DNA from 2 places in the Phyllobacterium sp. RCAM01083 genome. Region 1 is predicted to be linked to the other one. Evidence: riboswitches for the same ligand, from Rfam matches in the RefSeq annotation. Region 1 holds a riboswitch; the other holds the start of a gene.

Region 1 (6,479 bases):
CAGCTGGATCAGGTCGCCCAGTGCCTTGGCGATATCGGCGCGCTTGGCCGTGATGCCCGACACATCGCCGTTCACATCGTAGCTCAGGGAACGGGCGGCCGGGTTGTCGAGATTGTCCGCCAGGCCTTTGGCAACGAGATTGACTGTTTTGGCGGCAAAATTGTTGGTGGTGAGGTTGGTGACGTCAAGCGTGCTCGACCAGTCATTGCCGGCACTTGCCCCGAACGCAACCGCCAGCGCAGCCTTGTCGACGGTTGTCTGACCGCCCGCAACCGGCAAAATGACCTTCTTGCCGCTGGGATCGGCAATCGAGGCATCCACCTTCAGGCGGCGCAAAAATCCATCATTGGTTGTATCGGCTGTCGCATCGACCGCAAGAGCAGCGCTCTTGATGGTCAACCGGTCAAGCGAAACACCGCCGGCATCGCGCACCACGCCATTGACCGCCAGCGCGGTATCGTTGCCGAAGAAATCCCGGAAGAGCGGCGGAACCAGCATGGCGATCGCGCCATCGACGGTTGTCTTGAACGCAAGTCCCTCGCCCTGACGGTTGATCTGCGTGCTGCCGGTGAGAACGCGCTTGCCGGCGGCATCGAGCGTCAACTGCAAGGCAATATCGCCGAGCGGGCCCGATCCCTTCAGCGAAAGCGCAACCGGCGGCCTGCCTTCAATATTGAGAAGATTGGCGGCAATACCGTTCTGCGGTTCATTGAGCGACAGATCCAGATCGAGCTTCTGGCTTTCCTTGGCATAGGCCGCCTTGATCGCAAAGGTGCCGCCCGGGCCGTCAAGACGCTGCACCTTGAGGTTCGAATCCAGGGAGCCGCTATCGAGTGTCAGGCTGCCTGCCAGAGAGATTTCCGACTTCAGCCCGAAAATACTGTCGCCGAAGGCAATGCGTCCCACCTGCAAATCCTGCAGGATGACTGCAAGCGGCAGCTCCGGCAGACTGAAACCCTTGGCTTCGGGTGAAGGCAGGCTGCTGGTGTCCGGCAGCGGCTTGCGGATGACATCGATGCGCTCCGCGCCGAGGCTGTTGATATCCAGACGCCCGCGCAGCAACGCCAGACGGCTCCAGACAATTTTCGCATTGGTAATGCGCAGCCAGATTCCTTCACGGTCGGCAATGGTGATGCTGCCGATATTGGCTTCCGACGACAGGACGCCCTGAATGTCGGAAATGGAAATCTGGCGATTGGGCGTCGACAGTTGTTCCTCGACGAAGCTGAGGAAATAGGACTTTTCCGCCTCGGCACTATCCTGCGCCAAAGCCGGTGCTGCAAAAAGCAGAAGGAATATGACTGCGAAAATCCGGGTCAAAACGCCTGTCCTATACCAACGTAGAATGCAAAACTCGGGTCGTTTGTCCGCCGGTCGAGCGGCATGGCCACATCGAGGCGGATCGGGCCAAGGCCCGTATTGTAACGAATGCCGGCGCCAACGCCCACACGCAACTGCTGGGCAAAATCGGGAAAAGACTCTTCGCCCACATAGCCCGCATCGACAAAGCCGACGGCACCGATGGTGTTCGTGATCTTGGCGCGCGCCTCCACGGACCCCTCGACCAGCGACCGCCCGCCGATCACATAGCTTGTGCCGTTGCGCTCGACATTGACGCCGATGTTGCGATAGGCGTAACCGCGCACCGAACCGCCGCCACCGGCAAAGAACAGCTGGTCCGAAGGCAGTTCGGCAATTTCTGCGCCGACAATCGTGCCAAGTTTCAAGCGGCCGGCGAGCACGAACCGGTCGTCCTTACCGAAGCCGAAATAGGTGCGGCCCTCCGCCGTGAACTTGGTGGCGAAGTTGCCATGCTCGATCTCGTAGAACGGCGACAGCAACCCTTCCAGAAAATAGCCGCGCGCCGGATCGACCTTGCTGTTGCGGCTGTCATAGGTGAGGCCACCCAGCAAACCGACGGTGAGAAAATCGCGCGTGCCGAAGAAATCGTCCTTGAACTGCGATTTGGAAACATTGGCAGTAAGCCTGCCCGAGAGTTCATCGGAGAAAATCTGGGTGAAACCGGCATCGGCCGTAATCGATGTCTGCGTGTAGGCGTCGAGCACCTTGCGCTCACCAATCAGCGAGGCGATGAAATCGGTATCAGGCGTATAGATGCCGGGCTTGGTGAAACTTGCACCCAGCAGATAGCTGTATTCCGAGGGATCATAGGACTGACTGCCAATGCCGCCGATCTTGGCGTCAATGCGCAGCCGTTCCGCCCGGCCGAAGAGGTTGCGGTGCAGCCAGTATGTCTCGAGACCGAGACCGTCCAGCGTCGAATAGCTGCCGCCAACACCGAAGCGGCGCAACTTCTGTTCCTGCACCGCCACGGTGATCGGCAGCAGGCCGTTGCTATCAATTGCATCGCCTTCCTCGATTCGCGCCGAGCGGAAGACTTCGAGGCGCGACAGCCGTTTCTTGGCTCTCTCGATTTCGTCGGGATCGTATTCCTGTCCCGGCTGCAGGCCGGTGATGAACGCCACGAATTCCGGGTCCATGCGCTCGGTGCCCTTGACCTGCACCGGTCCAAAACCGGCCTTGGCACCGGGATCGGCATCGATGGTCGCGTCAACCCGGTTGGTCTCGTGGTCAGCGATGACTTCCCGGCTGACAATCCGGGCTTTTGGATGCCCCTGCTGGCGCCAGGCATCGACCACCAGCCGCTCAGCTTTGACGATGGCTGTCGAGCGGGCGATCTCGCCAGCGATGTAGCCTTGTTTCTCCGGGCTTTCGACAAAGTCTTTCGGGTCGAGCGTCGGCGGCGCCATGTTCTTGACCCGGGCCGACGCAAACAAGAATTGCGATCCGGGATCGACTGAAATGACCACCTTGGCCGGCTTGGACAGCACGGCATCCGGCGGAATATCGCTCGCCTCCTTGCCGTCGACCTGAATGCTGATGGTGCCGCCATAGCGGCCGTCCGCATAGAGCGCACCAAGTATGCGGCGATAATCTCCACGCGCCTTGGCGAGCAGTCCCGCCGCACCGGAGGCAGGCTTGTCCTTGTCGGCAAACAGGCTCGATGCGCCCTCCACGAGCGCCTTGGTTTCCTCGCTTGTCGAAGCAGCGGTTTCAACCGTGTATCTCTGCGGATCGGCGATGACCGAATCCGCATCGTCCTCCTTCTTGGCACCCCAGAGATGAACGCCGAAAAGATCAAAGGCCTGGGCAGGCGAGACAAGGGCCGTAAGGGCCAGCAACGCGGCACCGAAACAACTGGCCTGTGGGCGCTTCAAGTCCATCAACCAGCAAATTCCCTACACATCAATAAACACAAGGATACACTGCAGGGACCGTGCGCACGCTGCCTGCAATTGATAAAATTCGCCCTTCGAGCTTAAGAAAACGATAACATGCCGGGAAAAGCTGGCCAACCCGCAATGGCACCTGATCAGCCATGCAACCCGGCACTAGTGGCCATATCGCCACAAAACCGTGATACAAGCGCATTTAAACGCCAATCACTTTTTATGTGCCGCGTGCAATAGTTTGCCATGTCGGCCCAGCACGACAAGAGCGCCTGAGGTAACAGGCGCTCCTTTGCGTGCAAGCCGGTTTTATTCGGCGGCGGCGAGCCATCCGCCCTGCGGGCTGGCATCGACGGGCATGGCGGCGCTGATGTGCCCGGCGACGATTTCAGCCGTGGCGGCAGACAGTGTCCAGCCGAGATGGCCATGACCGGTGTTGTAGAATACCCCAGGCCGCTTGCCTGCACCGACGCGCGGCAGCATGTTCGGCATCATCGGACGCAGGCCGGCCCACGGCACCACATTGGACGTGTCCATGCCCGGGAACAGGTCGCGGCTCCAGTCGACCAGCGGCTTGACCCGGTCGTGGCGGATGTCGCGGTTCTCACCATTGTATTCGGCCGTACCGGCCACGCGCAGGCGCCCCGCCCCAAGACGGCTTGTGACGATCTTTGCATCATCGTCGAGCAGGCTCACCCATGGGGCCGACTGCTGGCTCCCGGCATCATCCAGATTGACGGTGATCGAGTATCCCTTGACCGGATAGATGTTGACGCGGTCGCCGAGCTGGGCGGCAAATTTGCGGCTGGCAATGCCGGCGCAGATGACGATGGCGTCAAAACGCTCCGTCTCCGTCCCGGCATCGGCAACGGATGCCCTGTTCCATTCCACCACCACGCCGCCGGCGCCGTGCTTCAGTTCGGCAACGTCGGCATCGCCAATGAAGCGCACGCCGTGGCGGATGGCGGCAGCGGCAAGGCCGCGGGTGAACTTGTGGATATCACCGGTCGAATCGGATGGCGTGAAGAAGCCGCCATAGAAGGAACCGTTCAGGGCCGGTTCGATGCTGCGGATTTCCTCATTGGTGACGGCCTGCCGGTCAAGACCACCGGCTTCCAGCAGCCTGTTGACCTTGACCGCGTGGTCATAACCGTATTTCGAGCGGTAAATGTGCAGGATCCCGCGCTTTTCCAGGTCGAAATCGATCTTTTCATCCGCAGCGATTTCGAACATGCGCTTGCGCGCTTCAATGGCGAGCCTGGTGGTGGCGATGGTATTTTCTTCGTAGTGCGGGATGTTCATGACGAATTCCGCCATCCAGGAATATTTGTGCCAGGAGGGTTTCGGATTCATCAGCAGCGGCGCATCCTTGCGCAGCATCCACTTCATGCCTTTGAGCACCGTGGACCAGCTGTTCCACACCTCCGCATTGGACGCGGAGAGCTGACCTCCATTGGCGAAGGATGTTTCCATGGCCGCATAGCGGTTGCGGTCGAACACGGTCACGGAATAGCCCTGGCGGGCAAGCGCATAGGCAGTCGTCACGCCGGTGATACCGGCGCCGATAATGGCGATATGGGTCATGATAAAACGGTCCTCAGGCAACACATGGTTTCAGTTTCGCCGTTGACAACGGCACGAAACCCCATCTGTCACGGAACCTGAGAGCTTGGCCCTTTGAGCGCCCGCCGGATGTTTGTCATCCATGTCGTCGGCGCCTTTTTCCGGTCATGCAACCGGGCAGGGCTTTCTCCTTCGGTGGGTACGGCTTTTCAAACCATACCTCTCTCCAGATGTTCTAGACTATTCTGGTCCTTTTGCCTGAGAGTTTCCGGGGCGGTTGCTCCATCGGCGCCGGTTTTACCGGTCTCTCCCAGATAGCCTGTGCGAACGCGGGATATATATCGCAGTTGCGAGACGAGAACAACTGGCTAAGAAGCGTCGCAGCAATTATGCTGACTGAAAATCGCCCAGCCTTCCGGAGGAATTTATGAAGCCTGTCTTTCTGCAACTGCAATGCGCACCCGGCAAGACATACGAAGTTGCAAAAACCCTGTTCGAGCGTGAAATCGTCTCGGAGCTCTATTCGACCAGCGGCGAGTTCGACCTTCTGGCCAAGATCTACATTCCGGAAGATCAGGATATCGGCAAATTCATCAACACCAACGTGCTCGATATATCAGGCATTGCGCGGTCGCTGACAACGCTGACCTTCACCGCGTTCTGACAGGCGCTCGGCGGGGCGAGACATTACGTCCCGTTTCATGCGCCCGGCATCTGCCTTATGTAATCAATGCAATGAAACACGCCCCTTCAAGGCAATAAAATTCCATTCTTTTGCCATGGGAACTCTTTTTCTGTAAGAGATGCTCCCTCGCCCGTCATCAGCAGGATTTTCGACAATGCCTCCTTATCGTTCACGCACCACCACACATGGCCGCAACATGGCAGGAGCCCGCGGGCTCTGGCGCGCGACCGGCATGAAAGACGAGGATTTCGGCAAGCCGATCATCGCCGTGGTGAACTCGTTCACCCAGTTCGTGCCCGGCCACGTCCACCTGAAGGATCTCGGCCAGCTCGTGGCGCGCGAAATCGAAAGCGCCGGCGGCGTCGCCAAAGAATTCAACACGATTGCCGTCGATGACGGCATCGCCATGGGTCACGACGGCATGCTTTATTCCCTGCCGTCGCGTGAAATCATCGCCGACAGCGTCGAATACATGGTCAACGCCCACTGTGCGGATGCCATGGTCTGCATTTCCAACTGCGACAAGATCACGCCCGGCATGCTGATGGCAGCGCTGCGCCTCAACATCCCCGTCGTTTTTGTCTCCGGCGGACCGATGGAAGCGGGCAAAGTCGTCTGGGAAGACAAGGAAAAGAAGCTCGACCTGGTCGATGCCATGGTTGCGGCCGCTGACGACCGCATTTCCGACGAAGAAGTGAAGGCCATCGAGCGCTCGGCCTGCCCCACCTGCGGCTCCTGCTCCGGCATGTTCACCGCCAATTCCATGAACTGCCTGACCGAGGCACTCGGCCTCTCCCTGCCGGGCAATGGCTCGACGCTCGCCACCCATGCGGACCGCCGCCGCCTCTTTGTCGAGGCCGGTCATCTCGTTGTCGATCTCGCCCGCCGCTATTACGAACAGGACGATGAAACGGTTCTGCCGCGCTCCATCGCTTCGTTTGCCGCTTTCGAAAATGCCATGACCCTCGATATCGCCATGG
Region 2 (6,479 bases), on a different contig from region 1:
GCGGCGATGTCACGGCGTTCCAGCCGGCGCGGCCGTTGCTGAACTTGTCGATCGAGCCGAACTGCCGGGCAACCGTGAAGGGATCGCTGTAGGAGGTCGAGACCGTGCCGACGAGACCGAGTTTCGAGGTTGTCGCGGCCAGCGCGGACAGAATGGCAATCGGTTCGAAACGGTTGAGAAAATGCGGGATGGATTTTTCGTTGATGTAGAGCCCGTCAGCGACGAAGGCAAAGGCAATGCCTGCCTCCTCGGCTTTGCGGGCATTGCGTACAAAGAAATCGAAATTGACGCTGGCATCAACAGGTGAACTCGGGTGTTTCCAGGAATTCATGTGGCCGCCGGCACCCTGCAGCATCACACCGAACGGAATGGGTCGCTTGGACATTGTTCAATCTCCTTGATCATGCGGCAGCGGCGAATTGCGCCTGAGCCAAAAGTTCGATGGACCGGAGGCGCTTCGCAGCGTCATTGATGGGGGTGTCGATGATGAATTCGCCGATGCCGAATCGGTCATGCAGCCGGTCGAGCTGGTCTGAAACCGTGTCGGCCGCGCCGCGCAGGACATTGGGCGTCTTCTTCTCGATCCGGTAATTGGCAGCACCTGCCTGGCGCGCATATTCTTCGGCCTGTTCCACGCTGCCGACGGTGACGCTCTGGCCATTGTTCACATGCACCTTGAAATGCTGGATATTGCCGGCCAGCCGGTCAGCCTCCGCATCCGTCTCGGCCGCCACGATCCCCACGGCAAGGAGAGGCGCACGGCCGGGTGCCGCCTTCCGATACGCCTCCAATGTCTGCTGCAGGATCGTTTCGTCGCCGTTGAGGTGGCTGGCGAAAACAAAGTCCCAACCCTGAGAGGCGGCAAGCAGTGCGCTGTCGACACTGGCGCCAAGCAGGAAGCGGTTGGCAGCGACGGCGGGACGCGGTGTTGCCTGAACGCCGGCAAGCGGGTCATCCGCAGGCAGCCCCTTATCGAGAAAGGCGCTGAGCTGGGCGAGCTGGGCGGAAAAATCCTGCTTCTGCGTCCGCGGGACAACGCCCTGCAGGGCGCGCGTCGAAAACGGCAACCCGCCGGGAGCCTTGCCCACGCCGAGATCGACGCGGCCGGGCCCCAGTGCAGCCAGGACATTGAAATTTTCGGCCACCTTGTAGGGGCTGTAGTGCTGCAGCATGACCCCGCCGGAGCCGACGCGAATACGCGCCGTGTTGGCCAGCAGGAAGGCGATCAACACTTCCGGCGACGAGCTTGCCAACGTCGGCGCATCGTGGTGTTCGGCCACCCAGAACCGGTGGAAGCCCCACTGTTCCGCCTGGCGGGCCAGCGCGACCGTCCGCTTCAGCGCCGTGCTGGCCGTTTCGCCATCGTGGATAGGACTTTTATCGAGCAAACTCAGTGCGTAGCCCATGTTAGGGTATGGCCTCCATGTGATTGAAGCCACGCGTCGCCACAGGCAGCGCGGACTCCGTTTTCAGAGGCAGTCAGATTTTATCGGATTTGGAGACCCGTCAAAGAACGCTTTGCTAAAAATCAGCAGGCAAACTGTATTAATATTCCTCGCGCTGACGGCGTGGATTAACCTGGTGGCTTGGATGCAGGGCACGAGGTTTATCGTTGATCTCCTGTTCAGCAATGGTCATTTTCCAACAATCTGGAGCCTTAAATTGACCGTATCCGATGGACAATTTGCTCGGCATTGAGTCTGATGGGATGATCCTTGGTGTAATTCTCCAGATGGATATCGCGAGATCGCGGATATCTGTTGGTTGGATAATATCGTTCGGCGCATAAATGAAATCGTGGAGGGACGCAGCATTGAGGCCGGCCCTGAAGGTTTGAAATGGATCGGAACGGGAATATGCGCAGAAATTCAGTGGGATTGTGGGTATTCCTTCTCAGTGCAGTCGCGGCAAGCGGCTATCTCTATAGTTGGCTGGTCTATAGGCAGGGATATTTTTTAGGGGCCGTGTTTGCCCTCTCCATCTGTGTGCCGATCCTGGCGTTCGAACGTGGCCTCATCTTTCCGAAATTGCGTGCCTGGATCAACACATTGCCGACTACGGGGTTTCTTATCGCCGCATTGATAGCCGATTATGTGCTGATCAGCATCGGCAATGCCGTTTGTGGGATAACGCTGTGGAGCTTCGGCTGGATTGACGGTCCTTTCTGGCGCGCAGCAACGCTGTCACCACAGGTGCTGCTCTACACGCTTGCCGTCCTGACCGTCATGATTTTCATCCTGCGGGTGCGCGATCTTCTCGGCCGCGACATCTTTGCCAGCCTTCTGATGAGCCGGTACCGCCAGCCTGTGGCCGAAGAGCGGGTGTTTCTTTTCATCGATCTTGTCGGGTCGACTTCGTTTGCTGAAGAACATGGCGATCTGCGGGCCCAGCAGTTTCTCGGCGCGCTCTTTGCTGCCTTTGCCGAACCTGTCCGGCGTCACGGCGGAGCCATTGACGATTATGTCGGGGATGCGGCCATCATCACATGGCCCATTGAGCGCGGCATCAAGGATGCGAGTTGCGCCCGCTGTGTCTTCGATATTCTGGACAGCATCGAAAAGAATGCAAATCAATGGCTTGAGCGATTCGGAAGGGTGCCGCGCCTGCGTGCGGCCTTGCATGGCGGCCCGATCATCACGGCGGAGATCGGGGTGGATCACCACAAGATCACCTATTTCGGCGATACGGTGAACACCACGGCGCGGCTGGAAAGCCTCTGCCGCACATTGGCCGCGCCGGTTTTGATCTCCAGCGAACTGGCGCAGAGGATGAGTTTCTCCAATGAAATCAAGGCAAATTACCTTGGAATGCATGGCGTCAAGGGCAGGGGGCAGGCGCTCGGGGTGATGGCCCTGACCCGCTGACATCGGGCGCTTCCTGTCGAAGTATCCTCATCCAGACAATTTCTGTCCACAAAGCGGCAAATCGGCCATTTGCACGATGACAGGCAGAGGCCGTTGCGCTATGGTCCAGCCTGTCGAGGGCTTCGGCCCTGTCAGTTTGCGGGAGAGTGTCGTGCATGGAAATGTGCAGGCCACCGAAGGGGAAATCGCCCGAAATCTCTCAGGTACCAGGAACCGCAAACCGGGAAGGCAACTCTGGAAAGTCGGGGGAAACTCCGCGCCGAAGGTGTAAGTTCAGTCAGGGGTCCTGATTGAGCGAGTCTCTCAGGCTTCCGACAGAGGGGCAAAGAAATGTTCCGTCGTGTGGCGGAGGTCTTTGCACGTCTCTGGAGTAAAAATGGGCACGGAAGATAATCTGAAACAACTGCCGCTTGACGATCTGCACAAGGCTGCCAATGCGCGCTTTGGCGGTTTTGCCGGCTGGTCAATGCCGATCACCTATCCGCTCGGTGTGATGAAGGAACATCTTCATACGCGCGAGAAGGCCGGGCTTTTCGACATTTCGCATATGCAGCTCTTTGATGTCGCCGGGCCGCAGGCCGCGGCACTGCTGTCACGCGCATGCCCGCTGGATGCGTCTGTGCTTCAGGCGGGCCAGTCGAAATACACCTTCTTTCTCGATGACAAGGCAGGCATTCTCGATGATCTGATCGTCACCCGTCTCGGGGACGAGCATTTCATGGTCGTTGCCAATGCCGGAAATGCCGCGGCTGACGAAGCGCATCTGCGCGGTGTCGCCAAGGATTTCGACTGCAAGATCGATGCGCTGGATCGTGTGTTCCTGGCCATCCAGGGGCCGCAGGCCGTGAATGTGTTGCTGGATGCCGGTATTGCCGGAACTGACCTTGCTTTCATGAACGGATTTGAGCCGAAGCCGGGCTGGTTCATGAGCCGCTCCGGCTATACCGGCGAGGACGGTTTTGAGATCGGCCTGCCGGAAGCCGATGCCCGTATGCTTGTCGAAAAGCTTTTCGCCGACGAGCGTGTCGCCTGGATCGGGCTTGCTGCCCGCGACAGTCTGCGCCTGGAAGCGGGTCTGTGCCTGCACGGCCATGACATAACGCCGGATTATGATCCGGTCGATGCCGGACTGCTCTGGGCCATTGCCAAGCCGGTGCGCGAGACCGCGGGCTTTATCGGCGCTGCGGCGCTTCTCGCCAAGATCGCAACAGGATCGGCCAAGAAACGCGTCGGCCTGAAGCCCGATGGCCGGCAGCCGGTGCGCACCGATGCCGAACTCTTTGATGCCGATGGCAACAAGGTCGGATTGGTCACGTCGGGCGGTTTCGGACCATCGGCAGGTTTCCCTGTTGCCATGGGGTACGTCAGCAAAGAGCTGTCCGCGCTGGGCTCCAAGGTTTTCGCCGAGGTGCGGGGCAACCGCGTCCCGGTGGATATTCATTCACTTCCCTTCACTCCACATCGCTACCACAAAGGATAATTGAGATGGCAGCCACTTACTTTACCGAAGATCACGAATGGGTCCGCGTCGAGAATGACATTGCGACGGTCGGCATTACCGATCACGCGCAGGATCAGCTCGGCGATCTGGTTTTTGTCCAGTTGCCGGATATCGGTCAATCCTTGTCCAAAGGCGATGCCGCGGTTGTCGTTGAATCCGTCAAGGCGGCATCGGACGTCTATGCGCCGCTGGACGGTGAAGTGACGGAAGTGAACGAAGCAACTGCAAGCGATCCGTCGCTGGTCAACTCGGCCGCCGCAAGCGACGGCTGGCTATGGAAGATGAAGCTGTCCAATCCGGATCAGCTGACCGGCCTTCTCGACGAGGCAGGCTACAAAGCAATCATTGGCTGAAGGCATGATGATGAAAGACACCATATTCCCGTTCGCTGACCGCCATATCGGTCCGAGCATACAAGGCTCCCGCGCCATGCTGGCGGCTCTTGGCATTCCGTCGCTGGAAACTTTGATTGCGCAGGCTGTGCCAAAATCCATCCGGCTTGAACGGCCGCTCGACATTCCTGCGGCTGTCAATGAGTCGGAAGCTTTGGCCGAGCTTGCCGCCAAGATGAGCCAGAACAAGACCCACAAGAGCTTTATCGGTCAGGGTTATCACGGCACCCACGTGCCCGCGGTTATCCTTCGTAATCTGTTTGAAAACCCGGCCTGGTATACCGCCTATACGCCGTATCAGTCGGAAATCAGCCAGGGTCGCCTTGAACTGCTGTTCCACTTCCAGACGCTGGTGACGGAGCTGACCGGTCTGCCGGTTGCATCCGCGTCGCTCCTGGACGAGGCGACGGCCGTTGCGGAAGCCGTCGGCATCGCCTATCGCCATCATCGCGAGAAGCGCACCCGCATCGCGATCACCGGTGCCCTGCATCCGCAGACAGTCGATGTGGTCAAGACTCGCGCCGAGCCGCTGGGCATGACCGTGGATGAAGGCGAGATCGATGCCAGCGTTGCAGCGATCATCGTTCCATGGCCGGACACGTTCGGTGTCTATGGTGACCATGCTTCGGTCATTCAGGCGGCCAAGGCCGCTGGTGCGCTGGTAATCGCCGTGGCCGATCCGCTGGCCCTGACAATCACCGCCCCGCCTGCCAAGGCCGGTGTCGATATTGCTGCCGGTTCCATGCAGCGCTTTGGTGTGCCGATCGGTTATGGCGGCCCGCACGCCGCCTATCTAGCCGTCAGCGAAACGCTGACCCGGCTTATACCTGGCCGTCTGGTTGGCCAGTCCGTTGACAGCAAGGGGCGTGCCGGCTATCGCCTTGCCCTACAGACGCGCGAGCAGCATATCCGCCGCGACAAGGCGACATCAAACATCTGTACCGCGCAGGCACTGCTGGCCAATATGGCGGTGTCCTACGCCATCTGGCATGGTCCGCAGGGGCTTCAGGCCATCGCCCGCCGCGTGCATGCCCAGGCGGCCCGTTTGGCCGCTGCGCTGACAGGGGCGGGCCTTTCCATCGCCGGATCGCATTTCTTCGATACGGTTACGGCCACTGTTCCCGGCAAAGCAGCCTCCATTGCTGCGGAGGCTGAAAAGGGCGGACGTCTGCTGCGCATTGTCGATCAGGACCGCCTCGGCATCACGGTGGATGAAACGACATCGGAAGATGACCTGAAGGCACTCTCAGCACTTTTCGGTGCCGATCTGCCTGCGGAAGCAAAGGCAACATTGCCCGGCGAAAGGCAGGCCGAGGGTTTCATGACCCAGGCCGTTTTCCACCAGCAGCGCTCGGAAACCGAGATGATGCGTTTCCTGCGCCGTCTGGCGGACAAGGACCTGGCGCTCGACCGCGCCATGATCCCGCTCGGCTCGTGCACAATGAAGCTCAACGCAGCCGCCGAAATGCTGCCGGTCAGCTGGAACAGCGTTGCCAACGTGCATCCATTCGCTCCTGCGGGCCATGCGCTTGGCTACAAGGCGATGACGGACGATCTGGAAGCCTGGTTGTCCGAGATCACCGGCTTTGATGCGGTTTCGCTGCAGCCCAATGCCGGCAGTCAGGGTGAATATGCCGGTCTCCTGGCCATTCGCCGCTATCATCTGGATCGGGGCGATGCGCATCGTGATATCTGCCTCATCCCGGAATCGGCGCATGGCAC

Evidence for each region. Region 1 has a riboswitch for glycine ahead of ACZ25R_RS20520 (D-amino acid dehydrogenase). Riboswitches for the same ligand answer to the same signal wherever they lie in the genome.
Region 2: another riboswitch for glycine. It lies ahead of gcvT (glycine cleavage system aminomethyltransferase GcvT); the one in region 1 lies ahead of ACZ25R_RS20520 (D-amino acid dehydrogenase).

The regions. Positions count from the first base shown of each region.
Region 1 covers NZ_JBVFZN010000005.1:2,790,323-2,796,801, forward strand. The annotation lists gene ACZ25R_RS20510 (translocation/assembly module TamB domain-containing protein) at 1-1,320, opposite strand, end outside; gene ACZ25R_RS20515 (autotransporter assembly complex protein TamA) at 1,317-3,245, opposite strand; gene ACZ25R_RS20520 (D-amino acid dehydrogenase) at 3,561-4,835, opposite strand; glycine riboswitch at 5,051-5,137, opposite strand; gene ACZ25R_RS20525 (Lrp/AsnC ligand binding domain-containing protein) at 5,242-5,478, shown strand; gene ilvD (dihydroxy-acid dehydratase) at 5,654-6,479, shown strand, end outside.
Region 2 covers NZ_JBVFZN010000004.1:47,480-53,958, reverse strand. The annotation lists gene ACZ25R_RS04380 (LLM class flavin-dependent oxidoreductase) at 1-385, opposite strand, end outside; gene ACZ25R_RS04375 (LLM class flavin-dependent oxidoreductase) at 402-1,406, opposite strand; gene ACZ25R_RS04370 (adenylate/guanylate cyclase domain-containing protein) at 1,857-2,864, shown strand; glycine riboswitch at 2,994-3,090, shown strand; gene gcvT (glycine cleavage system aminomethyltransferase GcvT) at 3,241-4,344, shown strand; gene gcvH (glycine cleavage system protein GcvH) at 4,350-4,718, shown strand; gene gcvP (aminomethyl-transferring glycine dehydrogenase) at 4,729-6,479, shown strand, end outside.